Regions from separate parts of the Citrobacter europaeus genome, predicted to be linked through region 1. Evidence: predicted binding sites of a transcription regulator. Region 1 holds the regulator's gene; each other region holds the start of a gene.
The links. The regulator CRP, encoded in region 1, controls carbon source genes, mostly activating them, when cyclic AMP is high. The targets are predictions, from matches to a motif close to ATGTGANNNNNNTCACAT.
Positions count from the first base shown of each region.

Region 2: a site for CRP is predicted at 4,622-4,639, ahead of bhsA (multiple stress resistance protein BhsA). Genes of this name have one in related genera too.
Region 3: a site for CRP is predicted at 3,029-3,046, ahead of WHR59_RS07105 (YfcZ/YiiS family protein). Genes of this name have one in related genera too.
Region 4: a site for CRP is predicted at 3,731-3,748, ahead of WHR59_RS09565 (arabinose ABC transporter substrate-binding protein). Genes of this name have one in related genera too.

Region 1 covers NZ_CP148084.1:391,612-399,429, forward strand. The annotation lists gene argD (bifunctional acetylornithine/succinyldiaminopimelate transaminase) at 1-5, shown strand, start outside; gene WHR59_RS01815 (YccS/YhfK family putative transporter) at 96-2,183, opposite strand; gene crp (cAMP-activated global transcriptional regulator CRP) at 2,235-2,867, opposite strand; gene WHR59_RS01825 (OsmC family protein) at 3,176-3,580, shown strand; gene WHR59_RS01830 (phosphoribulokinase) at 3,649-4,518, opposite strand; gene WHR59_RS01835 (YheU family protein) at 4,572-4,790, opposite strand; partial or broken gene WHR59_RS01840 (hydrolase) at 4,787-5,855, opposite strand; gene WHR59_RS01845 (ABC transporter ATP-binding protein) at 6,031-7,818, opposite strand, start outside.
Region 2 covers NZ_CP148084.1:3,016,649-3,024,466, reverse strand. The annotation lists gene ndh (NADH-quinone dehydrogenase) at 1-629, shown strand, start outside; gene WHR59_RS14325 (glycine zipper 2TM domain-containing protein) at 797-1,336, shown strand; gene WHR59_RS14320 (TonB-dependent siderophore receptor) at 1,394-3,574, opposite strand; gene comR (TetR family copper-responsive transcriptional repressor ComR) at 3,829-4,464, opposite strand; gene bhsA (multiple stress resistance protein BhsA) at 4,708-4,965, shown strand; gene ldtC (L,D-transpeptidase LdtC) at 5,052-6,017, opposite strand; gene mfd (transcription-repair coupling factor) at 6,164-7,818, opposite strand, start outside.
Region 3 covers NZ_CP148084.1:1,548,215-1,556,032, reverse strand. The annotation lists gene fadJ (fatty acid oxidation complex subunit alpha FadJ) at 1-1,153, opposite strand, end outside; gene fadI (acetyl-CoA C-acyltransferase FadI) at 1,153-2,463, opposite strand; gene WHR59_RS07105 (YfcZ/YiiS family protein) at 2,640-2,924, opposite strand; gene fadL (long-chain fatty acid transporter FadL) at 3,296-4,576, shown strand; gene mlaA (phospholipid-binding lipoprotein MlaA) at 4,636-5,391, opposite strand; gene WHR59_RS07090 (formate/nitrite transporter family protein) at 5,680-6,621, shown strand; tRNA gene WHR59_RS07085 (tRNA-Arg) at 6,697-6,768, shown strand; gene WHR59_RS07080 (DNA-binding protein) at 6,820-7,449, opposite strand; gene WHR59_RS07075 (methyl-accepting chemotaxis protein) at 7,623-7,818, opposite strand, start outside.
Region 4 covers NZ_CP148084.1:2,051,937-2,059,754, reverse strand. The annotation lists gene araH (L-arabinose ABC transporter permease AraH) at 1-952, opposite strand, end outside; gene araG (arabinose ABC transporter ATP-binding protein AraG) at 967-2,481, opposite strand; gene WHR59_RS09565 (arabinose ABC transporter substrate-binding protein) at 2,597-3,586, opposite strand; gene WHR59_RS09560 (DJ-1/PfpI family protein) at 3,902-4,459, opposite strand; gene WHR59_RS09555 (non-heme ferritin-like protein) at 5,015-5,518, shown strand; gene WHR59_RS09550 (DUF2766 family protein) at 5,657-5,908, opposite strand; gene WHR59_RS09545 (MFS transporter) at 6,038-7,459, shown strand; gene WHR59_RS09540 (RpiB/LacA/LacB family sugar-phosphate isomerase) at 7,493-7,818, opposite strand, start outside.

The sequences.
Region 1 (7,818 bases):
GCTGATTGCCGGATGGCGGCGCGAGCGCCTTATCCGGCCTACAGGGTAAGGTGTGATTCGTAGGCCGGATAAGCGTAGCGCATCCGGCAAATCTTTTAACCCTTCATGTCCCGTAGTCGGCGGCTCAGCCAGATCCCGTGGTGCGGTCGCTGACGCCATGCTACCGACGAAATGGTATGCATGGTGTTCAGATGCCCAAGAACCCGTTGCAGATGCTGCTCAAGAGTGCTTAACGGACCGTGGGACAGCATCTCCGGCGCTTCGAGAATATTCACATCGCCCGAGCTTCCCGGTCCGTCATACTCCAGCCGCTGCTGACAGCGCTGAAGCGCAATTTCACAGGATTCCAGATACCGCTGCGCCAAATCCGGCGTCAGCATCGTATGTTCCCTTGCCAGCGTGGTCATCGCGTTAATGTGTTCGACGATGAACTGGCTGTGCGTGACCCACAGTTTCATGTCCGCAAGGTAGTGCGAGTTGAATCCTGGCTCCTGCATCGCCTGGTTCAGTGAGTTGAACAGCGTGTTCTGCGCCTGGTTAACCCGCATGCGTTGATACGCCAGCGGCGTGGCCTGCGGATCGTTGCTGAGGATCAGGCGAATGGCCTCCTGGTCGGCTTCTAACGCGTCGTGGGCGTTCTTACGCAACAGACCGCTCTGCCACTGTGGCCACAGCCAGAGCGTGCCGCCAAAGGCGATTAGGCAGCCAATGATCGTATCGACAAACCGCGGCACGATAAACTGTTCCCCGTTCAGCGTCAGCAGTTGCAGGGTGTAAACTGCCGTGACCGTAAAGCCGACGGTAGCCCAGCCGTAATTTTTACGGATGATCAGATAGCTCACCAGGGTTATCAGCAGCATGGCTGCCAGCGTGAAACCTTCCGGAATATGAAAGTGCAGCGTGACGCCGGCAATCACCAGCCCAACGAGCGTACCGACCGACCGATGTAAGATGCGTACCCGGGTCGCCCCGTAGCCATTTTGCGTGACGAACAGAATAGTCATTAAAATCCAGTAGGGCTTTGGCAGGTGTAAGGCGCTGCCCATCAGGCTGGCGATACTCAACATAACGCAGATGCGTCCGGCATTGCGCAGCGCTGGAGATTTCAACGACAGATAGTTTTTCAGGGCTGGGATCAACGGCAACCGACGCTGCTTGTCAGCCATCAAGTCACGGGCATACAACGGGCGCTGGGTGCGTAGCACGCGGGCAATACGGCTAAAGTGCCAGTAGCAAAATTGTCCCACCGGGTTGTCCGGATGCTGCCTGGCGATTTTCTCCAGTGTGCCAATCTGTTTTTCCATCGAGAAACGGGTCGGCAAACGGTGATACAAAATATCATCGGCCAGTACCCGAAGGCGTTCGGCTACGGTACGCGCATTCCAGCGAATCACCTGCTCCGCATGGCTACGCTCGACCAGCTTTTGCACCTCTTCCGGCTGGTGGAGGCTAACGGAAATATGCTCTTGTAAATCGAGCGCCTCCTGAAAGGCACGCAGCAGGCGCTTGTAATCGTTGTTGCGATGCGCCGACAGCATATGCATTTGCTGATAACACTGGGTAATCAGATCCACTGCCTTTTGTTGGCGAACCAGCAGGGGAGGCAGCGCTTTTTCTGGGTCGGCATGCTGGGTCAGCATGCTGTACTTAGTTTCACAGTAATCGGCTAATTCACGATACAACAGGCTGAGCGATTCACGGAGCGGCTGTTCGCGCCACATCCAAAACCAGAACCAGTTGAACAGGCCATACCATAACGTGCCCAGCGCGTAGATCAGCAGCGGCTCCCAGACGGGCATGTTGCCGGCCAGGCTTAGCGTGAAAATCGCTGCGATAAGTGAGGCAGGCAATAGTCGCGCATGCAAAGGGCTCAACTCGGCGGTTACACCAAGAATTAGCGTCAGGCCGGTGAGGATAAGCGGCAGTGGTATATCTTTTGCCAGCAGTAATTGCATGATCAAACTGCATCCGGCAAACAAAGACGCGCCAATAGCTAAACGTTTGAAAAAGCGCTTATGCGGGGTATCAAGACCGGCAATGTTGCAGCAGGCAGGGACCAGGGAGAAGAGGAGGCCCAGATGAAGCTGACCGATGATCAGACCAACAGCCACAGGTAAACATAGCACCAGCGTCTGCCGTAGTGCGTAGTTGATCTCTGGGTGGTATATCAGTCTTCGCCACATCGGTGCAAACAAAAGTGGCGCATTACTGGGTAACGCGCCACTTCGATGGGGTTAACGGGTGCCGTAGACGACGATAGTCTTACCGTGTGCGGAGATCAGGTTCTGATCTTCCAGCATCTTCAGAATACGGCCGACGGTCTCACGGGAGCAGCCAACGATCTGGCCGATTTCCTGACGGGTGATTTTAATCTGCATGCCGTCCGGGTGGGTCATCGCATCAGGCTGTTTCGCCAGATTCAGCAGAGTCTGCGCGATACGACCAGTTACGTCGAGGAAGGCGAGGTTGCCGACTTTTTCAGACGTGACCTGCAGACGACGAGCCATCTGAGAAGACAGGCGCATCAGAATATCCGGGTTGACCTGGATTAATTGGCGAAATTTTTTGTAGGAAATTTCAGCGACTTCACATGCGGTTTTGGCACGTACCCAGGCGCTACGTTCCTGACCTTCTTCGAAGAGGCCTAATTCACCAATAAAATCGCCCTGATTCAGATAAGAAAGGATCATTTCTTTCCCTTCTTCATCTTTGATCAGCACTGCCACTGAGCCTTTAACGATGTAATACAACGTTTCCGCTTTTTCACCCTGGTGAATCAGCGTGCTCTTCGATGGGTACTTATGAATATGGCAATGAGACAAGAACCATTCGAGAGTCGGGTCTGTTTGCGGTTTGCCAAGCACCATGCGCGGTTATCCTCTGTTATAAGCTGTCTCCAGAGCCAGAAAACGACGCTGCCTCTGGGTTTGCAAAAATGTGCTTCCCGCTACCTGGGAAGGGGGCTACTAAAAATATACTGCAGCCTGTAATGTGATGTCCTCTGCATACATGCAGTACGTCAATGTATTACTGTAGCATCCCGACTGTTTTAGCATAGCTTTCGCCGTGTGTCTCCTGGTGTCTCGCTTCAGCATGACGCAGGTCGCCTTCCATTGCGAGAATTGTTATGTGCGCGTAATCTGTCAGGAAAATTGAAACATTGGAGTTACGAAATATGCAAGCGCGTGTAAAGTGGGTTGAAGGGTTAACCTTCCTCGGTGAGTCCGCCTCTGGCCACCAAATTCTGATGGACGGTAACTCCGGTGATAAAGCGCCGAGCCCGATGGAAATGGTATTAATGGCGGCGGGCGGTTGTAGCGCAATTGATGTGGTATCGATCCTGCAAAAGGGTCGTCAGGATGTGACCAACTGCGAAGTGAAACTGACCTCAGAGCGTCGTGATGAAGCGCCGCGCCTGTTTACCCACATCAACCTGCATTTCATCGTAACGGGTAACGATCTGAAAGATGCATCAGTCTCACGCGCAGTCGACCTTTCAGCGGAAAAATATTGCTCCGTGGCACTGATGCTGGAAAAGGCGGTGAACATTACCCACTCCTATGAAGTGGTTGCCGCGTAATCCCTGACGCCGGATAATGTTGATTCGTAGGCCCGATAAGCGAAGCGCCATCGGGCACTTTCCACGCCTCACCCTATCTTTTTGCCTTCCATCAGTCGCTGGACCAGCGGCAGCATAATCAATTCCATCGCCAGGCCCATCTTGCCGCCCGGCACGACCAATGTATTGATGTGGGAAATGAATGAGCCCTGCAGCATGGCCAGTAGCCACGGGAAGTCGATCCCTTCCAGGTTACGAAAATGAATCACGACAAAGCTTTCATCCAGAGACGGGATACTCTTGGCGGCAAAGGGGTTAGAGGTATCGACGGTCGGTACGCGCTGGAAGTTAATATGCGTCCGGGAGAACTGCGGCGTGATGTAATTGATGTAATCGTCCATTGATCGCACCACCGAGTCCATCACCGCTTCACGCGAGTGTCCACGCTCGCTGGTATCGCGAGTCAGTTTCTGGATCCATTCCAGGTTTACGATCGGCACCACGCCAACCAGCAGATCGACATGTTGGGCCACGTTTTGCTGTGGGGTGACGACGCCGCCGTGCAGTCCTTCATAAAACAGGACATCCGTCGGTTCAGGCAGCGGCTGCCAGGGCGTGAAAGTCCCTGGCACCTGGTTCCACGGTACGGCCTCATCGTAAGTGTGCAGATATTTTCGCGACTGGCCTTTGCCCGTCTGACCGTATTCGATGAAAGTTTGTTCCAGCAGACCGAAGTCATTAGCTTCGGGGCCGAAATAGCTGATATGCCGCCCGGCATCGCGCGCTTTGCGAATCGCCATGTCCATTTCCGGACGGGTATAGCGATGAAAACTGTCACCTTCCACCTCGGCGGCACGCAGATTTAACTGCGCGAAAATTTTACGAAACGCGAGGCTGGTGGTGGTGGTCCCCGCGCCGCTGGATCCTGTTACCGCAATCACCGGATGTTTGGCAGACATAACAACTCCATGAAATGGTTATAATTATAGTAAAGTCGGCCGGCGGCTACGGATTACTCGTGAATCTGCTTCCTCGGCATAATATTGACCGTTTCATGCAGTTCAGACCACACCAGCACGGCTTCACCTGATTGTAGTTGGCGTTTGACGTCGGCGACTTTTTGTTCGAGCGAACGTTCATGTTCACCATAATCGGTGCCTTCACGCAAGACAAAGCTTTCAATCAGATTGTCCAGCGCGTCCGGGGAGATATCTTGCCAGGGGATGATCATGATGAGACCTCCAGATACGTTGTCAGCCAGTCGGGGATTCTGGATTCCAGCCACATCTCAGGATGGCGTACCGTGCCGCCAATGAATCCGACGTGGCCACCGTGTTCAGTCAACTGATACTCCACCTGCGAAGGCAGGTTTTCCGGTTTCGGGATCACGTGATGATCCATAAACGGATCGTCCTTGGCATGGATAATCAGCGTGGGTTTGGCGATCTGGTTGAGCAACGGCATGGCGCTACACTGACGATAATAGTCTATAGCATCGGCGAAACCGTGGATTTTGGCGGTGATCAGATCGTCAAAATCGCGAATGCGACGCAGAGATTTCAATTGGGACAGACTTACCGGCAGCGAGCCTGGATAGGCCTCAAGCTTACGCGAGGCATTGGCTTTCAACAGATTGAGCAGGTAGCGCTGATAGACCCGAGAGAATCCCTTGTCCATATGGTAACTACAGGCTTCCAGCACGAAAGGCGCGGAGACGATAACGGCGGCATCAATTGGAATCTCGTTGCCTTCTTTGGCCAGCAGGCAGGCCAGCATGTTGCCACCGAGCGAATAGCCCACCGCTGCGGTCGGCACGCGACCGAACTCACGCTCCAGCCAGTGTAAAAACCAGGTGCCATCTTCTGTTTCGCCCGAATGATAAATGCGGTTCAGACGATTGGGTTCACCGCTGCAGCCGCGAAAATGCATTACCACGCCCAGCCAGCCGCGCTTTTGCGCCGCTTCAATCAGGCCATGTGCGTACGGGCTGTTCAGACTACCTTCCAGACCGTGAAAAACCACCAGGCGCGGTTTGTGTTTCGCCTGTTGCGGATCTTCACTCCACGCCAGATCGACAAAATCACCATCGGGCAATTCCAGACGCTGCCAGTGGGCGTCGAACTTCACCTTGCGGCGAATTAAGCGCGGCAGCATCGTCTGCAGATGGCGGTTACTGATACCGCGCATCGGGCGGAATTCTCGCGAATCGTCGGTAGGTGGGGTCATTTCTGTGGACGTGATTTCAACCATAACACCAGAGCAATTAATAATCGGAAAGAATAACTATACCGCGCACAGCGCGTGCGGGTTAGCCAATATGTGATTTTGTCGCTAGTCAGCCAGCAGGTTACGCGAGCCTGGGCCACAACTACATAAACGAAACGTAGGCCTGATAAGACGCGCGAGCGTCGTCATCAGGCATTTTCGGCTCAGGAGCCGGATGGCGGCTTCGCCTTATCAGGCACTCATGACTATTCGGCCAGCATCTGCTCAAGCTGTTCCTGCGCTTCCAGCCAGGCCATCTCGCACTCTTCCAGTCCGGATTTTGCACTGGCCTGCTGCTGCAGGCATGCGGTGAGTTCGGCTTTGCGGCTTTGGTCATACAGTTCGCTGTCGCCGAGTTTTTCTTCCGCCTGCGCCAGCTGTGCGTGCAGTTTCTCCATCTCTTTTTCCAGACGGGTAATCTCTTTACGCAGCGGCTGCGTCAGGGTGCGCAATTCAGCTTCGCGACGCTTCTGGTCTTTACGCGCCTGGGCGCTGTTAACGCTCTCTTTTGCCGGTTCGTCGCTCTGGTTTTCTTGTTTTTGCACATCGCTCAGCCACTGCTGATAATCCTCCAGATCGCCGTCAAACGGCTCGACTTTTTTGTCGTGCACCAGATAGAGGTCATCGGTGGTGGAGCGAATCAGGTGACGGTCGTGCGAGACCACGACCAGCGCGCCTTCGAAATCGATCAACGCTTCGGTCAGCGCCTGGCGCATATCAAGGTCCAGGTGGTTGGTCGGTTCATCAAGCAGGAGCAGGTTCGGGCGCTGCCAGACGATCAACGCCAGCACCAGACGCGCTTTTTCACCACCGGAGAAGCGGCGAGTTTCTTCGCTGACTTTATCGCCCTGGAAGCCGAATCCGCCGAGGTAGTCCCGCAGTTTCTGCTCCAGCTCCTGCGGCGCCATGCGCGCCAGGTGCTGAATAGGCGATTCATCGGCGCGTAAAAACTCCAACTGGTGCTGCGCGAAGTAGCCCAGCTTGATACCTTTCGCCAGGCCAATCTCGCCGCTAATGGGGGCCAGTTCGCCGGCCAGCAGCTTGATCAGCGTCGATTTACCCGCGCCGTTGCGACCGAGCAGGCCGATGCGGGAACCCGGCACCAGATTCAGTTTGATCGAATCGAGAATGACGCGATCGCCGTAGCCAGCGCTGACCTTTTCCATCTTCAGCAGTGGATTCGGCAGGCTTTCTGGTTCGCGAAAGCTGAAGTGGAACGGGTTGTCCACGTGTGCCGGGGCAATCAGCTCCATGCGTTCCAGCATTTTGATACGGCTTTGCGCCTGCTTTGCTTTGGTTGCTTTAGCGCGGAAACGATCGATATAGCTTTGCAGATGCGCCACGCGCTCCTGCTGGCTTTCGTACATTGCCTGTTGCTGCGCAAGGCGGGTCGCACGCTGGATTTCAAACGCGCTGTAGTTGCCGGTGTACTCGAACATGGTTTGCTGTTCGATATGAATAATTTTGTCCACCACCGGGTCGAGGAAGTCGCGGTCGTGGGAGATCAATATCAGCGTGCCCTGGTAGCTTTTCAGCCATCTTTCCAGCCAGATTACCGCGTCGAGATCGAGGTGGTTGGTGGGTTCATCGAGCAGCAGCAGGTCTGAACGGCAAATCAGCGCCTGGGCCAGGTTGAGACGCATACGCCAGCCACCGGAAAAGTCGCTGACCGGGCGCTCAAGCTGTTCGTTGGAGAAACCGAGACCATGCAGCAGGCTGGCGGCGCGTGAGCGCACGGTCCAGGCGTCGATGGCATCCAGTTTGCCATGGACGGTGGCAATAGCGTGTCCATCGTTACGTTCGTTGGCATCGTTCAACTGCGCTTCCAGTTGACGATACTCGCGGTCGCCGTCAATCACGTACTCCAGCGCGGGCTGCGGCAATGCTGGCGTTTCCTGATTCACCCACGCAAGCTGCCAGTTTCCCGGATAGGTAAATCCTCCGGCGTCGGCGCTGAGTTCATTTTTCAGCAATGCCAGCAGGGTAGATTTACC
Region 2 (7,818 bases), 2.5 Mb from region 1:
CGCGTATTTCCAGCGCAGCACATAATGAATTAACCAAACTGGGCGTACGCGTACTGACCCAGACGATGGTTACCAGCGCAGATCAAGGCGGACTGCACACCAAAGATGGCGAATACATTAAAGCCGATCTGATGGTGTGGGCGGCAGGTATCAAAGCGCCAGACTTTATGAAAGACATTGGCGGTCTGGAAACGAACCGTATTAACCAACTGGTGGTTGAACCCACTCTGCAGACCACGCGCGATCCTGATGTCTACGCGATTGGTGACTGCGCCTCCTGCGCTCGCCCGGAAGGGGGTTTTGTGCCGCCGCGCGCTCAGGCTGCGCACCAGATGGCAAGCTGCGCAATGAGCAACATACTGGCGCAGATGAACGGCAAGCCACTGAAAGCGTATCAGTACAAAGATCACGGCTCTCTGGTCTCGCTCTCTAACTTCTCTACCGTGGGTAGCCTGATGGGTAACCTGACCCGTGGTTCGATGATGGTGGAAGGGCGTATTGCGCGCTTTGTGTACATCTCACTGTATCGCATGCACCAGATAGCTCTGCATGGCTACTTCAAGACCGGTCTGATGATGCTGGTCGGCAGCATTAACCGGGTGATTCGCCCGCGTCTGAAACTGCATTAATATCGACTTGTGGCGCCGGATGATTTATGCATCCTGCGCCTTCCTTCAGAGTTCTCCGAATCATCCTGCGTTCGTGCCTCCTCCTGCTATTTTCATCCGTAATCTGATTGGCATTCCTTACCTTCTGTTGCAAAGTTGTTGCTAATAGCAAAAAAGGAGGAACTCCCGTGAATAAATCAATGTTGGCGGGTATAGGGATTGGCGTAGCTGCTGCGCTGGGTGTTGCAGCGGTGGCCAGTCTGAACGTTTTCGAGCGTGGCCCACAGTATGCGCAAGTTGTCTCTGCAACACCGATTAAAGAGTCGGTGAAAACACCGCGTCAGGAGTGCCGGAACGTGACGGTCACGCACCGTAAGCCGGTACAGGATGAAAACCGTATCGCGGGTTCCGTACTGGGTGCCGTTGCGGGTGGCGTTATTGGCCATCAGTTTGGCGGCGGACGTGGTAAAGATATTGCCACCGTGGCCGGTGCTTTAGGCGGCGGCTATGCCGGTAACCAGATTCAGGGTTCGATGCAGGAAAATGATACTTACACCACTACGCAACAGCGCTGTAAAACGGTGTATGACAAATCTGAAAAAATGCTGGGCTACGACGTGACGTACAAAATTGGCGATCAGCAGGGGAAAATCCGCATGGATAAGGACCCCGGCGCGCAAATTCCGTTGGATAACAACGGACAGTTGGTACTGAATAACAAAGCGTAAAATAGCATTATTCTGAACATTAGCCCCCCATTCGCTCAGGCTGGGGGGCTTTTTTTATCAGAAGGTTAAGGCATAGTTCAGACCAAAGGTGCGGCCCCGGCCCTTGTATTCATACAGTGAGGGGCTACCGTAGGTTGGGCTGTACAGCAGTGGCGCACGTTGTCCCCACAGCGTGGTGTACTCTTCATTCAGCAGGTTTTCCACGCTGAAGGTCAGCTTACCCAACGGGAGCTGATAGCTGCCGATAAAGTCCATGGTGTTATAGCCATCCAGCTTGTTACCGCTGGCATCGGTCAGATCAAATGTTTGCTGGCTCTGTATGCGTAATGCCCACGGTTCAGGCGCCCAGCCGACCCATGCGGTTGCTTTGGACGGAGAGGCCAGAGTGACATCCCATTTCTGCCATTTACCGTTCTGTTTCACTTCCGATTTAATGACATTAAAGTTGCCGCCCAGACTCCAGTCCGTATCCGCAATGAAATAATCCACCGCACCTTCCAGACCATAAATCCGGCGATCGTCGGGCTGAACGTTAATGGTCATATCACTGCGATTGATAACGATCGATTTATCCGAAGTTGAGTAATAAGCGGCCAGTTGCGTGCGCAGACTATCGCCGGTGTAACGCCATCCCAGTTCGTACGAGTTTACTTTAATCCCTTCCAGGCGTGAATCCGCCACGTTGACGCTGCGCTGAAGCTGATAATGATCGCCAACCAGCGAATAGGTGCCGTTCCCGTAATATTTCCCTGGATCCGGAAGCTCCACGCCCTGAGAGAAGTTAAACCACGTTTGCTGACGGTCGGTCAGGTGGGCGAGGATACCGGCGTTGAACAGGAAATTATCGTAATCGGTTTTGCCGCCCGGAATGGTATCGGCAGAGTTCGCAAGCCCGGTCGCGATTCCCTGCTGTTGAGCATAGCCCACGAAATCATCAACCCTGTTTTCGGTCCATTGATAGCGTACGCCGCCGCTGAGGGTAAAGATGTCGTTAATGTCATAGCTGTTTTGCAGGAAAGGCGCGAAGTTGGTGATGCTATAACCGGGATAACGCCCGGTGGTATAAGCGGTGCGGTTATCCATGCCGCCGGAGGGCAAGGACCAGGCCAGATCGAAGAATTTCTGATTAGAATCGAAGGTCTCGTGATCGGCATCGATACCCCACGTCAGCTCCCAGTTATCCATCAACTGGCTGTTGAGGGTAATTTGGGCGCCAAACTGGTCTGTGTCCTGCTGTGATGCGGAGAAGCTGGTAACCTTACCTTTGCTGAGCGTCGGGAAAGGATAGAATTTCAGGGATTCGTCGCGGTAATAGATTTGGCTGACCAGGTTCTGGCCGAAAAAATCCGCATCTGAATATTGCAGGCTGATCAGATGACGTTCGGTGCCGGGAATACGATCGGAATTCAGTCCGCTGCTGGTATACGCTTTACCGTTTCCGGTCACGGCTGACATATTCTCGCCGAGATCCAGCCCGTAATCGTCATCCCCCTGGCTCTTATAATATTGCGTAACCAGTTGCAACTGACGGTTGTCGTCAAGTTCAATCGTTCCGGTACCCATCACGTCCAGACGATCGGAGTGCTGCAGGCCGGTTTGGGTGTTATCCAGCATCAGAGCATCGTGATTACCGTCATACCAGCCACCAAACCGTTGATACGCGACGGACATGCGCCCGGAAGCACGATCGGTTCCTCCGCTCACCGCCGCGGCAACGCGTTCATCATGATCGTTACTGTTGTTGAAGCCGCTTTTACTCGCAAGTTCGAGTTCTACTTCACGCTCCGGCTGACCTTTTTTGGTGACGATGTTGATTAATCCACCGGTACTGCCGCCACCATAAAGTGAGGTTGCGCCAGAGATGACTTCAATATGCGCAATGTTAAATGGGTCAATGGAGTCAAGCTGACGACTGTCGGTTCGCGAGGAGTTCAGACGAACGCCGTCAATGAGTACGACGATGGCGCGACCGCGCATATTCATGCCGTAGTTTGTGCGTCCCTGGCTACTGACATCGATTCCTGGGATTAACTGAGCAAGAACATCCTTGAACTCTTTACCACCCTGAACCTGTTGTTCAATCTCGCTTCCTTCAATAACCCAGGTGGTTTGTGCCATTTCTGCCACGGTACGTTGGCTACGGTTGGCGCTGACAATGAGGTTATCTTCCTCAGCCGCAATGGCCGGGAGGGTTAAAGATAACAGGAGAGGATTGAGCACCCAGAGACGGTTATGCATTTGTATTCCTTTTAAAAAAGAGTCGATCTGTTTTTGTTATGGCGGTAAAGAAACCGATGGTTACATTGTGAAACAGGCGTTAAAACAAATGCGAATATTGCTGATAATAATTGTTGTTATCAATATGTTTTACAAAAAATGATCAGATAAGATGATGAAAACAATAGGGAATGTAGGGGTAATGCGCGGAGTTTTAACCGGGGGCTGTATCAGCTCCCGGTCATGTCAATACAGCGGGGAAAAGCGGGAAAGGCTTAGGCTTTGATGAGCTCGGGCCAAAGCCGCAGGGTTGTATGTGAGATCTGCATCAGTTTTTCAAATGTTGCACCTTCACGGGCGCTGATCGACATACCCTGTAAAATACAGTTCAGGTATTCGGCCAGTTTTTGCACGTCGCAATGGACCGGGATTTCGCCTCGCTGCTGGCGCTGGTGAAGAAACTGGGTAAGCGTCTGTTCTTGCATTGCATGGCGGGATTTCACCGTGTGCGCAATATCGCGGGAAGAGGCTGCCAGCGTCGCAGAAGTGTTAATCATGAAACATCCCGCCGGGGTGTCCTTGCTGGTGAAACAGGTCGCTATGGCGGTGAAATAGTCTTCCAGTGCGGACTCCAGACTTTTTTCTTCGCAAAACAGCTGGGCTTCGTGTTTCGCCGCAAAGCGGGTGATGTAGCGGTCCAGCACGGCACGAAACAACCCTTCTTTATTGGTGAACTCTGCATACAGCGTGGGCGCTTTTGCGCCGGTAGCTTCCACGAGATCGGCGAGCGAGGTCGCTTCATATCCGTGCTGCCAGAAGAGTGTCATGGCCTTATCAAGCGCGGCTTCCCTGTCGAACACTTTTGGTCGGCCACGGCTTTTTTTAGCACAACCTGTCGTTTCAGTTGTCATGGCGCCGATGTACCTTTGTTAGGTTTATTGAATAGCCATTATAAAAATATTCGACTGCACACTCCAGCGGATTAACGATAAAAATAATATATAGCTATTAGTATGAAAAATAAGGCCTTTGTGTTTTATTTAACGATCATTATAAAAAAATGTTGACGTGTGACCTGGATCACATCTATGATTTACCTATCGATCGTTAAGTTAATCTTTTCGACACCCATTCATCTGCAAAAGGTCACTATCATGAAAAACGTAAAAACTCTGTTTGTTGCTGCTGTTTTTAGCTCACTGTCATTTGCAAGCTTTGCCGCCGTTGAAGTTCAGGCCACACCTGCTGGTCAAGAGAAAGTCGGTACTATTTCTGCGAATGCGGGGACTAACTTAGGTTCTCTGGAAGATCAGCTGGCGCAGAAAGCGGATGAGATGGGAGCGAAGTCTTTCCGTATAACTTCCGTTACCGGTCCTAACACCCTTCACGGGACTGCAGTTATCTACAAATAAGATTTAACCCATCGCAATGCCACTGCGAGTTAAATAAAAAACCCCCGCGGAATAAAATCCAGCGGGGGTTTTTTTATGCGCAGAGTTTACATCGGTTGTTGGGCAACGTCGTGATGACGGGTCACATCGACCGGCATTCCTGAGCGAATTTCCATTGCATGTTCCATGACCGCAGGATCCGTTTGCGCCGCATTTTTAAACGTCTGCATGGATGCGTTCAGCACGATCGGCAGCAACTGCGGGTCGTCATTGATTTTTTCGGACAGCGGTTGGTGTACTTCCACCAGGCGCGCGCCGTTAGGTTCAACAGATGCTTTGATCGGCGTATTGATAATATTGACCCTGGTTCCTGGCTTCACCTGACGGAACAGGGTTTCGATATCACCGTCGCGTAAACGAATACAGCCGGAACTGACGCGCATTCCAATGCCAAAATCAGCATTGGTTCCGTGCAGCAGGTATACACCGCCGTATGCCGCTAAACGAATCGCATGATGGCCCATCGGGTTATCCGGGCCTGCAGGTACAACGGCAGGTAGGTCGATCCCGTTTGCTTTGTATCGCGCGCGGATGTTTGCCGTAGGCGTCCAGGTGGGGTTGGCGCGTTTATCTGAAATGGTGGTTACCATTGTTGGCGTTAACGTGTCACCACCTAACTGGCCAATACCAATAGGATACACGGTCACCGAATTGGTCCCCGGCTGGTAATAATAAAGACGCAGTTCGGCGAGGTTGATAACAATGCCTTCGCGCGGCGCATCCGGCAGCAAAGTTTGTAACGGGATAGTCAGCACGCTGCCCGGGCGTGGTACGTAAGGGTCAACGCCAGGGTTGGCCTGCAGCAGCGCCAGAAAGCCGACATTGTACTTTTTAGCAATCGCTTCCAGAGAACCGCCATTGTCTTCAACAACATGAACGGCATTCTGACCCACCACGCGGCTTCCCGGTGGCGGCAGCGGCCAGGTGTTTGCCTGAGCCGGAAGTGCTAACGCGAAGGTCGCGGCAAGCGTAAAAAACGCTAACCAGCGAGAGAGTCGTTTATTGTTTAACATCACCATAAATCCATTGTTTTTACGTGGTTTTTATTATGTAAAAGTAAACAAGAATTATGGCGGTTTGCTGTGTCGGGAAGTGCAGGGAAGTGCAAAGAGTTTGTAAATTCATCAGGCCGGGTGAGGGGGCTCACCCGGCCTGTTCACTATGCTACGGCGTTTTCTTCAAGCTGGCGCATAAACTGGCGTACCCAGTCAATTCGGGTTTTACGTTCGCTTAGGTCCTGCATAAATTTCAGCCGGGTTGGACCGTCGAGGCGGAAGTGCTGCGGCTGTTTTTGCAGTAACCCAATCAGCCAGACCGGGTTAACGTGGTTTTTCTCTGCAAATTCAATAGTACCGCCTTTTTCATTACCTTCGAGCTTTCTGATCCCCAGTTTCTGCGCCTGCTGGCGTAAACGGGCGATATCCAGCAGCGTACGAGCCGGGTCGGGCAGCAGGCCGAAACGGTCAATCAGCTCGACCTTAATTTCTTCCAGCTCGTTTTCACCTTTGGCACTGGCAATCCGCTTATAGAACGACAGTCGGGTGTTAACATCCGGGATATAGTCGTCCGGCAGCAGAGACGGCATGCGTAGTTCGACTTCGGTTTGCTGGCTGGTGAGATCTTCCAGCGAAGGCTCACGCCCCTCTTTGAGCGCATCGACGGCATTTTCCAGCAGCTCCATATACAGCGAGAAGCCGATGCTTTCCATGGAACCACTCTGATCTTCACCCAGCAATTCCCCGGCGCCGCGAATTTCGAGGTCGTGGGTCGCCAGCGCAAAACCTGCGCCCAAATCTTCCAGCGAGGCGATGGCCTCCAGGCGTTTTTGCGCGTCGGTGGTCATCGCTTTTGGATGCGGCGTCAGCAGCCAGGCGTATGCCTGATGGTGTGAGCGCCCCACACGACCGCGCAGCTGGTGCAATTGCGCCAAACCGAAGTGATCGGCTCGTTCGATGATGATGGTGTTAGCGGTGGGAATGTCGATCCCGGTTTCGATAATGGTGGTACACACCAGCACGTTAAAACGCTGATGGTGGAAATCGTTCATCACGCGTTCCAGTTCGCGCTCGCGCATTTGTCCGTGGCCGATACCAATCCGCGCTTCAGGCACCAGTTCCGCTAGTCTGTCAGCAGTTTTCTGGATATTTTCGACATCGTTAAACAGATAATAAACTTGTCCCCCGCGCAGAACTTCACGCAGGATTGCCTCGCGCACGACCAGGTTGTCATATTCGCGCACGAAGGTTTTGACTGCCAGACGACGGGCAGGCGGTGTTGCGATGATCGACAGATCGCGCATGCCGCTCATTGCCATATTAAGCGTACGCGGAATTGGCGTTGCCGTCAGGGTCAGAATATCGACATCTGCGCGCATCGCCTTGATGCGTTCTTTGTGGCGAACGCCGAAACGATGCTCTTCATCGACAATCAGCAGACCCAGATCTTTTAACTTCACATCCGCTTGCAGCAGTTTGTGCGTGCCAATGAGAATATCGATTTTACCTTCGGCAACCTGCTCCAGAATCTGCGTTTGCTCTTTGGCGCTACGGAAACGGGACAACATCTCGATGCGTACCGGCCAGTTGGCAAAGCGATCGCGGAAGTTGTCGAAGTGCTGCTGCGCGAGCAGGGTGGTCGGCACCAGCACGGCAACCTGCTTGTGGTTCTCTACGGCAAGAAAGGCAGCGCGCATCGCGACTTCGGTTTTACCAAAGCCGACGTCACCACATACCAGGCGGTCCATGGCCAGCGGTTGGCACATATCGCTGAGTACTGCGTTAATCGCCTGCGCCTGGTCAGGCGTGGTTTCAAACG
Region 3 (7,818 bases), 1.2 Mb from region 1:
CACGGTAGTCGGTTGATCCCGAAATCAGCGCCAGCTGTTTATCACGCTCGCTGCCTTTGATATGACGGCGGCGAACCTTCGTTTCAAGCTGTTCCCAGCTGTACTTCAGCGCGTGGTTGATTCCCTTAGCGTTTATGTCTTTGATACGCACCGGTACGCCGCCTTTACAGGCCGTCACGTAAGCAATACCGCCGCCCATCAGACCACCGCCCAAAATGCCTACGCTGTTAAGCGGGCCGGGTTTCGCATCACTTCCCGGATCCTTTTTCACATCGGTGTTGGCAAAAAAGATGTGCCGCAGCGCCTGAGACTGAGATGTCATCGCCAGTTCACCAAACGCGCGGGCTTCTGCGTCGTAACCGCTGCTGCTACCTTGCGCCAGACCGGTTTCGATGACCTCAAGGATACGTTCTGTTGCAGGGTAGTTACCTTGCGTTTTTTGCGCCGTCTTTTTACTGGCCATGCGGAATAACAGCGCCCGCCCCAGCGGCCCCGCTAACACACGCTCTCGCACCGGCAGAGTTCGATGAGCGGAACTGTCCTTTTTAGCCAGTTCCACGGCGGCTTCCAGTAAAATGGTATGCGGTACAACTTCGTCCACTAAGCCAACTTTCAGCGCCTGTTTTGCGCGTAATTGTTTTCCGGAGAGGATCATATCCAGCGCGGTACTAACGCCAATCAGACGGGGCAGCCGCTGCGTACCGCCGGAGCCAGGCAGCAGACCAAGCTGCACTTCGGGCAAACCCAGTACGGTTTTAGCATCATCGGTACAAATACGGTTATGGCACGCCAGCGCCATTTCCAGGCCACCGCCGAGGCATGCGCCATGAATCGCGGCGATAACCGGGATCGGCAAGGCATTAATTTCCGCCATAATCTGTTGCCCCTGACGGGCCAGCGTTTCGGCTTCCTGTGCGCTGCGACAGCTACCGATCATGTTGATATCCGCCCCGGCGATGAAGTTATCGGGTTTAGCCGAAATGAACACTACGCCACGCAATGCTTTGTTATCGCGAATTTGTTTCAGAATGGCCCGCACCTGAGAAGCAAACTCCGCCTTCAGGGTATTCATTTTTTCTCCGGGTACATCAATGGTGACAACAGCAACGTTATCCAGACGTACGTTTAGCGTAAAAGCCGATGTCATTTCCATTATTCCGCCTCCAGAACCATTGCCGCACCCAAACCACCTGCCGCACAGGCTGTCACTAAACCAAAACCGCCGCCACGACGTCGTAACTCATGGAGGGTTTGGGTGATCATCCGCGCGCCGGTCGCCGCAAAAGGATGTCCATAGGCAATCGATCCGCCCAGCACGTTAAATTTGCTGTCATCAACCTCGCCAGTGGCATGCGCCCTGCCCAGCACGTCGCGGGCGAAACGTTCGCTGCCCAGCAGTTGAAGATTCGCCAGCGTTTGTGCGGCAAAGGCTTCATGCATATCGATCAGGGTTAAATCTGCCATCGTCAGACCCGCTCTTTCCAGAGCAAGCGGCGTTGACCACGCCGGTCCCAGCAGCATGTCCTGCCAGACATCAATGGCGGTAAAGGCAAAACTACGCAAGTATCCCAGCGGCACCAGTCCCAGCTCTTTCGCACGCGACTCCGTCATCATAATCACGGCGGCTGCGCCGTCAGTTAGCGGGGTACTGTTCGCCGCGGTCACTGTGCCATGCTTGCGGTCAAAGGCCGGACGCAATTTTGCGTAATCGGCCAGCGTAGAGTTGCCGCGAATATTGTTATCTTCTGCAAAAGGATCCTTAAACGGCGGTGCGTAGGTCGTCATCACCTCATCTGCCAGTTTTCCTTCAGCCCACGCCTGAGCGGCACGCTGATGAGAACGATGCGCCAGGGCATCCTGTTGTTCTCGCGTAATACCATAAGTTTTGGCCATTTGCTCGGCCGTATCCCCCATGCGTAAACCGGTAGAATACTCAGCGACGGCTGGCGGCACAGGCATCAGGTCACGTAAGCGCAGTCGGGAGAAAAGTTTAAGACGCTGACCGGTGGTCCGGGCCTTATTGACATCCACCAGCACCCGCGCCAGCTTTTTGCTGACGCCAATCGGCAGAACTGACGACGAGTCCGCACCGCCGGCAATTCCTGCGCGAATCGTCCCCGCCATCAGGCTTTCCGCGACATTCGCCACTGCCTGAAAGCTGGTGGCACAGGCCCGGCTTACGCTGTAGGCATCCGTGTGCACATTCATCCCGGTCCCCAGCACAATTTCACGAGCAATATTTGGGGCTTCAGGCATTTGCACCACCTGGCCAAAAACCAGTTGTTCAATCACATCTGCGGGTATTTCGCTGCGCGCCAACAGTTCGCCAACAACCATTTTCCCCAAATCTACGGCGGGAATGCCATGAAACGCGGTTGCCTGACGGGCAAATGGCGTACGCAATCCGCTTACGATGGCGATGCGATCGCCCTGGCGGGTAACCAGCGGTAAAGCCTGACTCATAACACTCCCCTGTAAAAAATAAAAATAAGTGGTCTGACCTGATCACAGTCTTAACCAATTTTTTACATTTAGCCAAGCGGAGAGAAAAGAAAGTGGGAGCTAAGACACAGTGAATAATCACTGACAGTTACGAAAAAGCCCTTGCTACCTGGCAGCAAGGGCATTTTTTGAAGGGATTAACGCAGGCCCAACTGGAAAATCAGCGTTTCAGCTTCACAGGCAAAAACAAAGTCGATATCCAGACGCACACCTTCAGACACTTCAGTAAAGGTCGAGGTGATTTGGCAAGGCTCAGATTCCACGCCACGCGCCTTTTCAGTCAGAGCAGCCAGCGTTTCTTCTGCCTCTGCGCGATTCGCGAACACACGGCTGTATGACGCGGTGCAATCGGAGTTGTCCATGATGGTGCCAACATCCATACAGCAGCAAACCGGGGTTTCATCAGCACTGCATTTACTCATTGTAGATTTCCTCTGTATTCGCACCTGAGGTGCCAGATAAACGATGGGGATATTTTACGCTCCCATTATTCGCCTCTCCAGTCGTTAATTGTATGAAATGAGATAAGTGACCGAAATCACACTTAAAAATGATCTAAAACAAAAATCACCCAAACAGGTGAGTGCGCATACCCGCAATTTTGCCAGCTGGATCGCGTTTCCGAGATCAGAATTGAAAATATTTATAAACATACTTGCAACATTTCAGCTGGTCCGACCTATACTCTCGGCACTGGTCTGATTTCTAAGTCGTACCTCAGACCCTACACTTCGCGCTCCTGTTACGGTATGTAACATTGTTTGTATAAAAATAAATCAATGAGGTTATGGTCATGAGCCAGAAAACCCTGTTTACAAAGTCTGCTCTCGCAGTCGCAGTGGCAATTATCTCCACACAGGCCTGGTCTGCAGGCTTTCAGTTAAACGAATTTTCTTCCTCTGGCCTTGGCCGGGCATATTCGGGTGAAGGCGCTATTGCAGATGATGCAGGTAACGCCAGTCGTAACCCGGCACTGATTATGATGTTCGACCGCCCTACTTTTTCTGCGGGTGCGGTGTATATCGATCCAGACGTTAATATTTCCGGTAGATCGCCATACACCGGACGCAGCACCGATGCGGACAACATCGCCCCTACGGCGTGGGTTCCCAATGCTCACTTCGTGATGCCTATTAACGACCAGTTTGGTTGGGGTGCTTCTGTCACGTCAAACTATGGCCTGGCAACCGAATTTAACGACAGCTACATCGTCGGCGAATACGGCGGTAAAACCGACCTTAAAACGGTCAACCTGAACCTGAGCGGAGCCTATCGACTGAATGATAGCTGGAGCTTTGGTGTTGGTTTTAATGCCGTTTACGCCGATGCAAAAATTGAACGTTATTCCGGCGAACAAACTGCTGCATTGCCGAAAGTGGACCAGAAAATTGCCAGCCTGAAGGGTGATGAATGGGGCTACGGGTGGAACGCCGGTATTTTGTATGAGCTGGATAAAAATAACCGTTATGGCTTAACGTACCGCTCTGAAGTCAAAATCGACTTTGATGGCGATTATAAAAGTGGTATCCGTACTCAGGCCAACGCGTTACCTGGCGCAGGCACGGCGTTCCCGTGGGGAACAACCAATGCCACAGTCCCAGGTTCTCTGACGCTTAACCTGCCGGAAATGTGGGAACTGTCGGGCTACAACCGTGTAGACCCGCAGTGGGCGATTCACTACAGCATCGCATACACCAGCTGGAGCCAGTTCCAGGAGCTGAAAGCAACCGGCACCAACGGACAGACGCTGTTCTATAAAGAAGAAGGCTTCAAGGATTCTTACCGCATCGCGCTGGGTACCACTTATTACATGGATAAAAGCTGGACCTTCCGCACCGGTATCGCCTATGACGATAGCCCGGTTCCTGCGAGCAAGCGTTCCATCTCCATTCCTGACCAGGACCGCCTGTGGCTGAGTGCGGGTACGACTTACGCATTCAATGATGATGCGTCCATCGACGTTGGCGTCTCTTATATGCACGGTCAGAAAGTGACCGTCAAAGAAGGCCCGTATACTTTCGACTCTGAAGGTAAAGCCTGGTTGTTCGGTACCAACTTCAACTACGCATTCTGATTTTCTTCAGATATAAAAAAGGTGGGCTTTTTAGCTCACCTTTTTATTTTCATCAGTCCTTACTCGGAATCGATCTCTTTCAAATCGTCCTGAATGTCTTTCGCGTTCGGGTTTTCTTCTGGTTTGAGTTTCCCACCGTTCGCAATAAAGTCATGACGCTGGAAGTAAGCCTCACGCACCATGATGTAAGGATCGGAGGACTGACGCAGCAGACCGTCGGAATCGAGCAGCTGCGCGCGGGTTTCAATCCCTTCAACCGTCCATTTGCCTATCGACAACGGCCATGTCAGCCAGGACAGTACCGGATACAGCGTATCCACCATGTCGCCGCCATCATCACGCAACGTGAAGCTGCCATAGAATGGAAGCTGCATATACGGTCCGTAACCAACGTCATAATGGCCTAACGTACTACCAAAACGGTGCGGTTCAACGCGCTGTAACTTCGGATTAGCCATACCCGCCACGTCAATAAGGCCGCCCATACCTAACAGAGTATTCAGGAAGAAACGGGTAAAGTGCACCATTCCCTGATAAGGGTCACCTTGCAGGAAGTAGTTAACCATGACGGCCGGCTCTTCAAGGTTGCCGGTAAAGTTACTTAAACCATTACGTGCCGGCTGCGGGACATAATCACGCCAGGCTACGGCTACCGGTCGAACAACGTATGGATCTAAAACATTAAAGTTGAAGTTGTACATGGTGCGGTTGAACCCTTCAAATGGATCCGAACGCCCCTGCTGTTCAGTACCGGAGCTCGCACACCCCACCAAAAGTGTGGTTCCCAGCGCAAGCGCCGACAGGCGAAGCTTCATAAGTGTCTCCCTGTGTATTATGGCTATCGCTGATTGCCATCCATGACGGAACGAGGACGTATCCGCCTGTTTAGATGTGAGCGATTGTAACAGCACGTCAAATGATGTCTATATACCCTGTCTTACTGATTTGATCATAGCCTGGTAATACGCACTCCGCGGCGGTTCTATTCTAGCTAACCCGATAAAAACAAACGTTACCATTTTTGCTATCTCAGACTTTCTCCCGCTGATTTTCGGACAAAAGCCGCTACGCTTTAGCAATACGTGCTAATTCGGGATTCGGCTATGAATGACATTGAGAAAGAAAAGATTGATCGGCACAGCGACGAGCTTCAGGTCGAAAGTGATGAAAAGTTAGAGGGTAAAAAGATTGAGGTCGACGAGGACAGGCTCCCCTCCCGCGCCATGGCGATCCATGAACATATCCGCCAGGATGGGGAGAAAGAGATGGAGCGCGACGCGATGGCGCTATTATGGTCAGCCATCGCTGCAGGGCTGTCGATGGGCGCCTCGCTACTGGCTAAAGGGATTTTTCACGTACAACTGGAAGGCGTACCAGGGGGATTTTTACTGGAGAACCTCGGTTATACCTTCGGCTTTATTATTGTCATTATGGCCCGCCAGCAACTCTTTACCGAAAATACCGTCACCGCCGTACTGCCGGTGATGCAAAACCCAACCCTCGGCAATTTTGGCTTGTTGATGCGCCTGTGGAGCGTGGTTCTGCTGGGTAATATTATTGGCACCGGGGTTGCAGCATGGGCGTTTGAGCATATGCCGATTTTTGATGAAGAGACCCGCGATGCTTTCGTCAAAATCGGTATGGACGTGATGAAAAACAGCCCAACAGAGATGTTTTCTAACGCGATTATTTCTGGCTGGTTAATTGCCACGATGGTGTGGATGTTTCCTGCTGCCGGGGCAGCAAAAATTGTGGTCATTATTCTGATGACCTGGCTGATTGCGTTAGGCGATACCACGCACATCGTGGTCGGTTCGGTGGAAATTCTCTATCTGGTCTTTAATGGCACGCTGCACTGGAGTGATTTTTTCTGGCCCTTCGCGCTACCAACGCTCGCCGGAAATATCTGTGGCGGAACATTTATCTTCGCGCTGATGAGCCATGCGCAGATCCGCAATGATATGAGTAACAAACGCAAGGAAGAAGCCAGGTTGCAAGCAAAGCGTGATGAGCAAAAGCAGAAAAACCAGAAAAAACAGGACTAAATGGTGACTGTTTGAGCAGTCGGGCGGCTTGAGACTTACCGTTGTGAGGAAAAAACGCTATACTCGTGCCGCTTCGTCCCCTTAGTTAAATGGATATAACGAGCCCCTCCTAAGGGCTAGTTGCAGGTTCGATTCCTGCAGGGGACACTCTGAAATTAATGCTTCCTGCTTAAATCCAATCATTTACCAGTCAGTTCATCACAGGGCCTGGCGATAAAACGGCACATTCCTCACTGTTGCAGTCAGATTGTCGGACACTATCGTCTGCTCTGTAGCTATCCGCATCCCCGATTTTCTCAGCCTCAGTACGTCAGCAGCTATACGTTGGCTGCCAAACCAGAAAAGCCCGTCCAGAGCCGTGACATCAAGACCAGATTCCAGAGCCAGCTTCAGTCGTTCACGCGGCGCTTTCACCGCTTTAGCAATCTGCTGATATGGCGCTTCGCTTGAACCTGCAGGGCCAATGCGTCGGATACGATGCGACAGACGGTATTGAAATTCATTCGGGATCCCGTCGAGATTCGCTTTCAGGCTGTAAACACAACCAAAGCGTTTGCCGTTAAAGATGACGTTTTTCTGACTAAGCTGCAGCTCTTCACGCACGCTGGCAATCAGCTGTGGAGTACGCAGTAATAACAAGCGGAAAGGCAGCTCAAAACTGGTCACATAGTCTACATTCAATAAAGCAATACGCAGACGTTCTTGCGGCCCCGCCTTCAATTCGCGACATTCAGTAATAACATCAGCCCACTGGCCCCTAAGGCGGGAACTCTCAGTCGCCTCAGTAAAACTGTATTTTTCAGTCTCATAATCAATACGTTCAGTCACACGGAATTCCCTTCTGGCCACATCTCGGTATCGGTTGCTCACTTTACCAGCGACAAGATTGCTATGTCAGGAATTTTTCTTAACCCGCCCAATATTTGCTTCATATCATCACACAAAGATGAAGACAACTGACCGATCCGACGCGTTTACCGGATCGGTACAGCGGCGTCATGTCAGACAACAAAACGATTGACCAGCCCCTTCATGGTGACCGACAGATTGTCCAGCCGCTGGCTGTCGCTCGCGGCCTGAGAAACCAGCGCCGCATTTTGCTGAGTAACCTGCTCCATCGGTCGCAGCGCCAGGTTTATTTGGGTTACCCCTTGCGACTGTTCCGTCGCCACACGCGCGATATCCGCAATATATTGC
Region 4 (7,818 bases), 1.7 Mb from region 1:
CGAAGATCACCGCCGCCAGCAGGATTAGACCACGTACGACATACTGGGCGAACGGAGAGATGTTCAGCAGGTTCATCGCATTCTCAACCGTTCCCAGAATTAACACCCCGGCCACTACATATGAGATTTTTCCGATGCCGCCTTTGAGCGAAACGCCCCCTAACACGCAGGCGGAAATCACGATCAGCTCATAGCCGATTGAGGTCATTGGTTGGCCGCTGGTCATACGTGATGCGAGGATGATCCCGGCAATGGCGGATACCAGCCCAGACAAAATAAAGATAATAATCTTGGTACGAACGACCGGAACCCCAGCCAGACGTGCCGCCTCTTCATTGCCCCCAATAGCCAGCGTGTTGCGACCAAACGTAGTTTTATTCAGCAGTAAACCGAAGACGATAAAACAGACAACCGTGATCCAGATAGGTGCCGGCAGACCAAACCAGTTCGCGTAGCCGAGGGTAAAGAAGCGCTCATCTTCAATCCCCACCGCCTTACCGTCGGAAATAATATAGGCCAGACCACGTACAATCTGCATCGTCGCAAGGGTGGTGATCAGGGCGTTAATTTTTAAACGCGCAATCACAAACCCATTGACCAGACCACAGAGAATACCGAGCAGCAGCCCGGCAGCCACGCCAATCCACAGGCTTTCAGTCATGTTAATGACCACGGCAGTCGTGACCCCGGCGCAGGCAATCACGGACGCAACGGACAGGTCGAAGTCACCGGATGCCAGGCAAAACAGCATCCCACACGCGACCATACCCGACATCGATACCGCCAGCCCCAGCCCTTTCATATTGATGAAAGTGGCAAAGTTTGGCACAAAGAGGGAACAAACCAGGAACAGCACGGCGAACACCACCAGCATCCCGTACTGATCCCAAATGCGACCAAGATTTAGCGCCGATTTTGCTGCGCCAGAACCCGATGTAGAAACGGAAGACATCATTCTCTCCTTATTCAGGCTACAGCCTGGCTGACTTTAGGCATAGCAAGGCTCAAGGCCTGGCGCTCATCCGCCTGTTCATGAAGCAACTCACCGGCAATTTCGCCCTCTCTCATCACCACGATACGATCGGCGACACCGAGCACTTCTGGCAGGTCACTGGAAGCAAACAGCACGGCCACGCCTCGCGCTGCGAGGGCATAAATCACGTTATAAATTTCATGCTTGGCGCCTACATCAATGCCGCGTGTAGGTTCGTCCAGCAAAATCACCTTCATCTCTTCCGATAACCAACGGCCAAGGATAGCCTTCTGCTGATTACCGCCGGAGAGGTTCATAATCAGCTGCTCCGCGCCCGGCGTTTTAATATTGAGTGAGCGAATATGGTGATCGGCATTGGTCTCTTCCCAGCCGTTGTTGATCACGCATCCGCCCAGAACATGTTTACGACGGGCGCTAATGTTGATGTTGTTACGCACCGAATGGACCGGAATGATCCCTTCCGCTTTGCGGTCCTCCGGGCACAGCATCATTCCCGCTTCAATGGCATGGCTCGGTTTACGAATATCAATAGGCTGCTCATCAATAAACACCTGGCCTGCCGTGATGCGTGTGCCGCCAAACAGTCCTTTCATCAATTCGCTACGCCCGGCGCCTACCAGGCCAAACAATCCTACAATTTCACCGCTGCGTACCGATAAACTGATCGGCGTACGCACACCGGGAGCTTTGACCTCATGCAAACGCAGCCGCTCTGCGCCATACGGTCTGGATTTCCATCCATAAATATCACCGAGGTCGCGTCCAACCATCGCCTGCACCAACGCATCGTGATCGACCTGCTGCATATCCGTGAACGTTTTGACGTAATGCCCATCTTTAAACACGGTGATGGCATCGCTGAGAGCAAAAATTTCCTCCATACGGTGCGATACGTACAGGATGATGCGTCCTTCGTTGCGCAGCTCACGGATGACGCGAAACAGATTCTCAATTTCGCGTGCAGACAGGGAGCTGGTCGGTTCATCAAACGCGATAATTTTGGCATTACGCGCCAGCGCTTTTGCTATCTCCACCATCTGCCATTGACCGATGGAGAGATATTTCAATGGCGTGTCGGGATCGATATCCATGCCCAGATGCTTAAGCTGTAGCCCCGCTTCATAGTTCAGCAGCGAGCGATTTACAATCCCGCCTTTGTGCGGCAACTGGCCTAAATAAATATTCTCGGCAACGGTCATTTCCGGGACGAGATGCAGCTCCTGGTAAATAATGGCGACACCGGCGTTGAGCGCGGCCGTGGTGTCTGCAAACGAAACTTCCTGTCCGCGGATCGTCAAAGATCCCGTCGTTGGCGCATAGTTACCGCTGAGAATTTTTAAGAGTGTTGATTTTCCGGCGCCATTTTCGCCCATCAGCGCATGCACCTGACCGGCGTAACAGTCGAAACTGATATCCGTAAGCGCTTTAACGCCCGGGAATGTTTTGCCAATGCCGCGGAATGAGAGATACGGGGTAGACTGTTGCATAACGTCTCCGTGAGTCAGATCTTTAAGCCGGATGGCGGCTTTGCCTCATCCGGCCTTCTGAGGACGCGATTCGTAGGCCGGATAAGACGCTTTGACGTCGCATCCGGCATTTATGTTACTTACCGCCTAAGCCTTTCTTCGCCAGCTCTTCTTTGAAGTTATCGCGGGTAATCAGCACCACATCCGTCACTTCAGTAAACGCCGGTGGCTCTGCACCTTTCGTTACCCAGTTGTAAAGCATTTCACTTGATTTGTAGCCGTGAACGTCAGGGCTTGGCAGCAGTGAGCCGTAGAACCCGGTCGCTTCGCCTTTGGACAGTTCACTCACGGCATCAACGCCATTAATACCGATACCAATTACGTTTGGCGCTTTGAAGCCCTGCCCTTCAGTCGCACGTACGCCGCCCAGCACGGTGTTGTCGTTCATGCCGACAATCAGCCAGTGTTTGACTTCAGGATGTTGAACCAGCATGGAGTTAGCGGCATCGAATGCACCGGGGATATCATTTGATTTTGTTGGAACCTGGTAGATCTGTTTTTCCGGGAAGCCTGCGGCTTTAAGCGCTTCCATTGAACCTGACGTACGGCGACGCGCGGTATCAAGTTCGTTGGCGGTAATGGCCATGACGGCGCTGGATTTCACATCCCAACCGCGCTTTTGCATCTCCTTATACAGCTCCTGGCCCTGGCGCTCACCAATTTTGGTTGCAGCCATCATCACCAGCGGCACGGTATCCATCGGCTTACCTTTGGCGTTGGCAAACTGGTCATCGACGGCAATGACTTTCATATCGTAGCCTCGCGCCTTAGCCATAATGGCAGGCCCGAGTTTGGGGTCCGGCGTACAAATCACAAACCCTTTTGCTCCACTTGCAGCCAGGCTGTCGATGGCATTGAGGGTTTTCTCTCCATCCGGGACGGCAATTTTAATCACCTCAAAACCAAGGTCTTTACCGGCTTTATCGGCAAATTTCCATTCAGTCTGGAACCACGGTTCTTCCGGCTGTTTGACCAGGAAACCGAGCTTCATGGATTCAGCGATAGCGGATTGTGACATAATGGCAGCCAGACCGATGGCAGCCAACGCTTTAGTGAATTTGTGCATGGTTAACTCCAGCTTTAACGTTCTTTTATGTAGGGTAAAATCAGACGATTTTTTGTAATTAGGACGTAAAACAAGGCATTACCTTTTATTGATAAGATCAATGCCAGTGCTGAGAGTATTTTTAGCGGGAAATTGATTCTCCATAAGAGAGCGGCATCACACCACAGAATTACAGTAATTGCGTACATAAATTCAGCGGGAAATGACATAAAAAAACGCGATTTTGTCGACGGGAAAAAAGAGAGATAGCAGATTAGTCCATAACGTCAGCCAACGAATCCTTGTTCCCGAATACCGAAGCATTCGGGAAAATGATTACCATCGATAATAAATATGGTCAGCGTGATCGCGGACCGGAATGTCATCTCCCAGCAGACGTGCCGAAAGTGTTAATGCAAAATCAAAAATATGCCCCAGCCCTTTACCGCTAATCAGATTGCCATCTTCAACTACCGGCGCATCAATATATTCCCCATCCGTGACGTTTTGCCACAGATCTCCCGAGCACACGTAGCGACGTCCTTTCAGCAGGCCGTTGCCGCCAAGCACGCGCGCAGCAGCAGAACACACCGGACAAATGAGTTTCCCCGCCTGATCATGTCGGGCGACAAACTGGATGACCATCTCACTGGCAGCAAGATTAACGCTGCCCTGCGGCCCGCCGGGCAGCACGATGGCGTCGTAGAGATATGCCTGGCGCGCGGCCAGCGTGCTGTCTGTCACCATCGGTACGTCATGATAACTCACCACCGCACGTGACTCTGCACAGGCCAGCGTTTCGACTTCGATATTCAGACGACGCAGAATATCAATGGTAACAATCGCCTCCGCCTCTTCAAAACCAGGTGCCAGCAGCACCGCAACCTTCTTCATATGTAACTCCTCGCGTTATCCAAATTCACAACACAATTAATGACGAATAGTTCAGGCCGTTAATTTTCTTAATTTGATTAAAACTGATCTGGCGCAAAAAATTAGTCATCAGATAATTAGTACTGATTCAGCCCAATCGTGAAATTGCTTCACAACATGAGCAGATAATCATCAGGTGACAGACAATACCTTATTGTGGAAATTAATTTTGTGATTTGAAACACCATTTCATTATTGAATGAGTGTGTTTAATGACATAAATATCAATTCGTTATATTCATATCACCTATATGCCAAAACGGCAGAAGCACAAGTACTGTTATGACAATATGTAAAAAAACATAAATACACGGATTTAAGGATTTTCTTATGTCATAGCAAGCGTTATGCTGAATCTCGATCGGGAGCGAATATAATTCGTGATCACTAAAGGACCGGCGGAACGGATTTATTCTGCTAACAGTTTTAATTGTACGTAGAGGTGAAGTGCAGCGGCAGCCCGCTGTACTGGCGTTAGTAACGTACATTCCCCTTTCTGGAAATAAGGATATTGATATGGCTGCAGTTGGAATTGTTCATAAACTCAACACGCAAATGAACCTCGAGTTCTACGCATCGAATCTTTACCTGCATCTGAGCGAATGGTGCTACGAGCATAGCCTGACGGGTACCGCCACGTTTCTTCGCTCTCAGGCACAAGGTAACGTGACTCAAATGATGCGGATGTTCAATTTTATGAAAAGTGCCGGGGCTAACCCCATCGTCAAGGCCATTGATGTTCCGGGTGATGAACTGACTTCCCTTGAAGAATTGTTTCAGAAAACGCTGGATGAATATCAACGGCGCTCGAGTAGGCTCTCACGTTTAGCCAATGAAGCAGAAGCGTTAAACGATGCGCCAACCATCGATTTTCTTCACGACCTGGAAAAAGAGCAGCAGCAGGATGGCGTGCTGTTACAGACGATACTTGACGAAGTCCGCAGCGCCAAACGCGCGGGGCTATGCATGGCGCAAACCGATAAGCACTTGCTCAACGTCGTGAATTACCAGCATCACTAATCTTCAGTTTTCAAAGCGTTAATGCCGGATAGTAATGTGATGCAACTTATCCGGCCAACCTCTGATTTTCCCTATGCACGCGCCTCCATTCTGCGAGGCGCAAAAAAACCTTTCTAAAATCTGAAACAACGGTTTATTTTAGTGGGATTCATTCTGCGGCGTGAATTTCAGCTCGATCAAGGCAACCGCTTTTTGTATTGCGCGCATAGTGACCGGATCGGCACCTGCAGGATGGCTGGAAAAATCGATGCTTTTCAGCTGGCTGGACATTTTTTCCCGAACTTCTACTGGGGCAATAACATCAAGAACATCCAGAATTTGCTTGATAACCAGCTGACAGGCAACAACGTCCGAGAGCAGTTCCTGATCGGCATTCAGTGTTTGGGACATGGTGAGCTCCTTATTGAAAGGTCGTCATAGTACCCATTCAGCGCTCGAAACGATAGCCGCCCACGCATAACGAATGCGTTGGAAATAAAAATAGTTCCAGTCAGTTTCTTTTGAGATGGCAAGCACAACATGAGTGAACAGTTAGCGGTCGAGAACAAACGCGGTCTTTCACCGGCGGCATTACTTGTTGCCGGGGCTTTCTTTATGGAGTTTATTGACGGCACGGTGATTGCCACCGCCCTGCCTGATATGGCTAAAAGCTTTGGTGTGCAGGCGGTAGACCTGAACATTGGCATCAGCGCCTACCTGATAACCCTTGCGGTGCTTATCCCCGCCAGCGGCTGGATTGCGGATCGCTTCGGTGCAAGAAAGGTGTTTACCCTGGCGCTGGCGATTTTCACCCTCGCATCGGTTTTATGCGGTTTGTCCGAAAGCCTTGAGGGTTTTGTCGCCATGCGAATCTTGCAGGGCGTCGGTGGCGCATTAATGGTTCCTGTTGGCCGTCTTGCGGTACTGCGCACCACGCCTAAACATCAGTTGATCACCGCTATTGCCACCCTGACCTGGCCCGCATTAGTCGCACCTATCATTGGGCCTCCCCTTGGGGGATTCATTACCAGCTATGCCAACTGGCGTTGGATATTCTTTATTAACGTACCGCTGGGAATAGTGGCGATCGCGCTGGCGCTAAGGTTTATCCCGGATATTCATGACGACGAGCGTCGTCCGTTTGATATAGCGGGTTTTATCGCGACCTCTGTTGCGATGGTAAGTCTGGTGTATGCCATGGAGTTACTGGGAACCCGGCAGCCGCAGGGCTGGCTAACCGCCGGGCTTCTGGCGCTAGGGACAGTGACCTTCCTGTTTGCCCTGCATCATTTTCGTCGTGCTACCTGGCCGATGATTCGTCTTGATGCCATGAGCGTCCCAACTTTTCGCGTCACCATGTACGGCGGGTCGCTGTTTCGCGCTTCTATCAGCGCGGTGCCATTTCTGCTGCCGTTAATGTTCCAGGTCGGTTTTGGCATGAATGCTTTTCATGCAGGCTCGCTGGTACTGGCGGTGTTTGTAGGCAATCTGACGATAAAACCTGCCACTACGCCGTTAATACGCTGGCTCGGCTTTAAGAGACTGCTGTTAATCAATGGTGCGCTTAACGTCCTGGCGCTGCTGGCCTGCGCATTAATTACGCCACAGACTCCCGTGTGGGTTATTTTGCTGGTGTTGTATCTGGGCGGCGTATTCCGCTCAATTCAGTTTACCGGCGTCAGCACGCTTGCTTTTGCGGATGTCCCCGCGTCACAAATGAGCTACGCCAATACGTTGTTCAGTACGGCAACACAATTAGCGGTAGGCTTAGGCATTTCATTGGCCGCTATCGGGATCCGTATCGGCGATGAGGTGAGTAAGTGGCTGACATTGGGGAATATTCCAGGAATCAGTTTCCGGCTGGCCTTTGTCGCTATTGCCATTATTTGCCTGGTCGGCATGGTGGATACGCTGCGACTTGCCCGTGATGCTGGAAGCGCGGTGTCTGATAAGAACAGATAGCCCGACAGGTGAACACCGCCGGGCCAACAGGGGTTAGCCAATTATCTCGCGAACAAACGCTTCGATCGCTTTGTCCTGGCAGTTGTCAAAGAAACACTGCTGGAAGCGCGGACCCGATACGGCGGTTTTCACCAGCTCAGGATCGATAGCGCGCAGCGTATCCAGATAGTTTTCTTTTACCACCGCCGCTTTCACCTGGTTCAGAATACCAGCGTTACGCACCTGTGGCTCTTTACGCTCAGGCGGATAACCCTCGCCGTTACGACCAGTGAACGCTTTTTCAAACATATAGCGCACATTTAACTCAGCGCCCCAACCAAAACCTTTGGCGAATGCCAGAGAAAGCGCATTACCGTTGT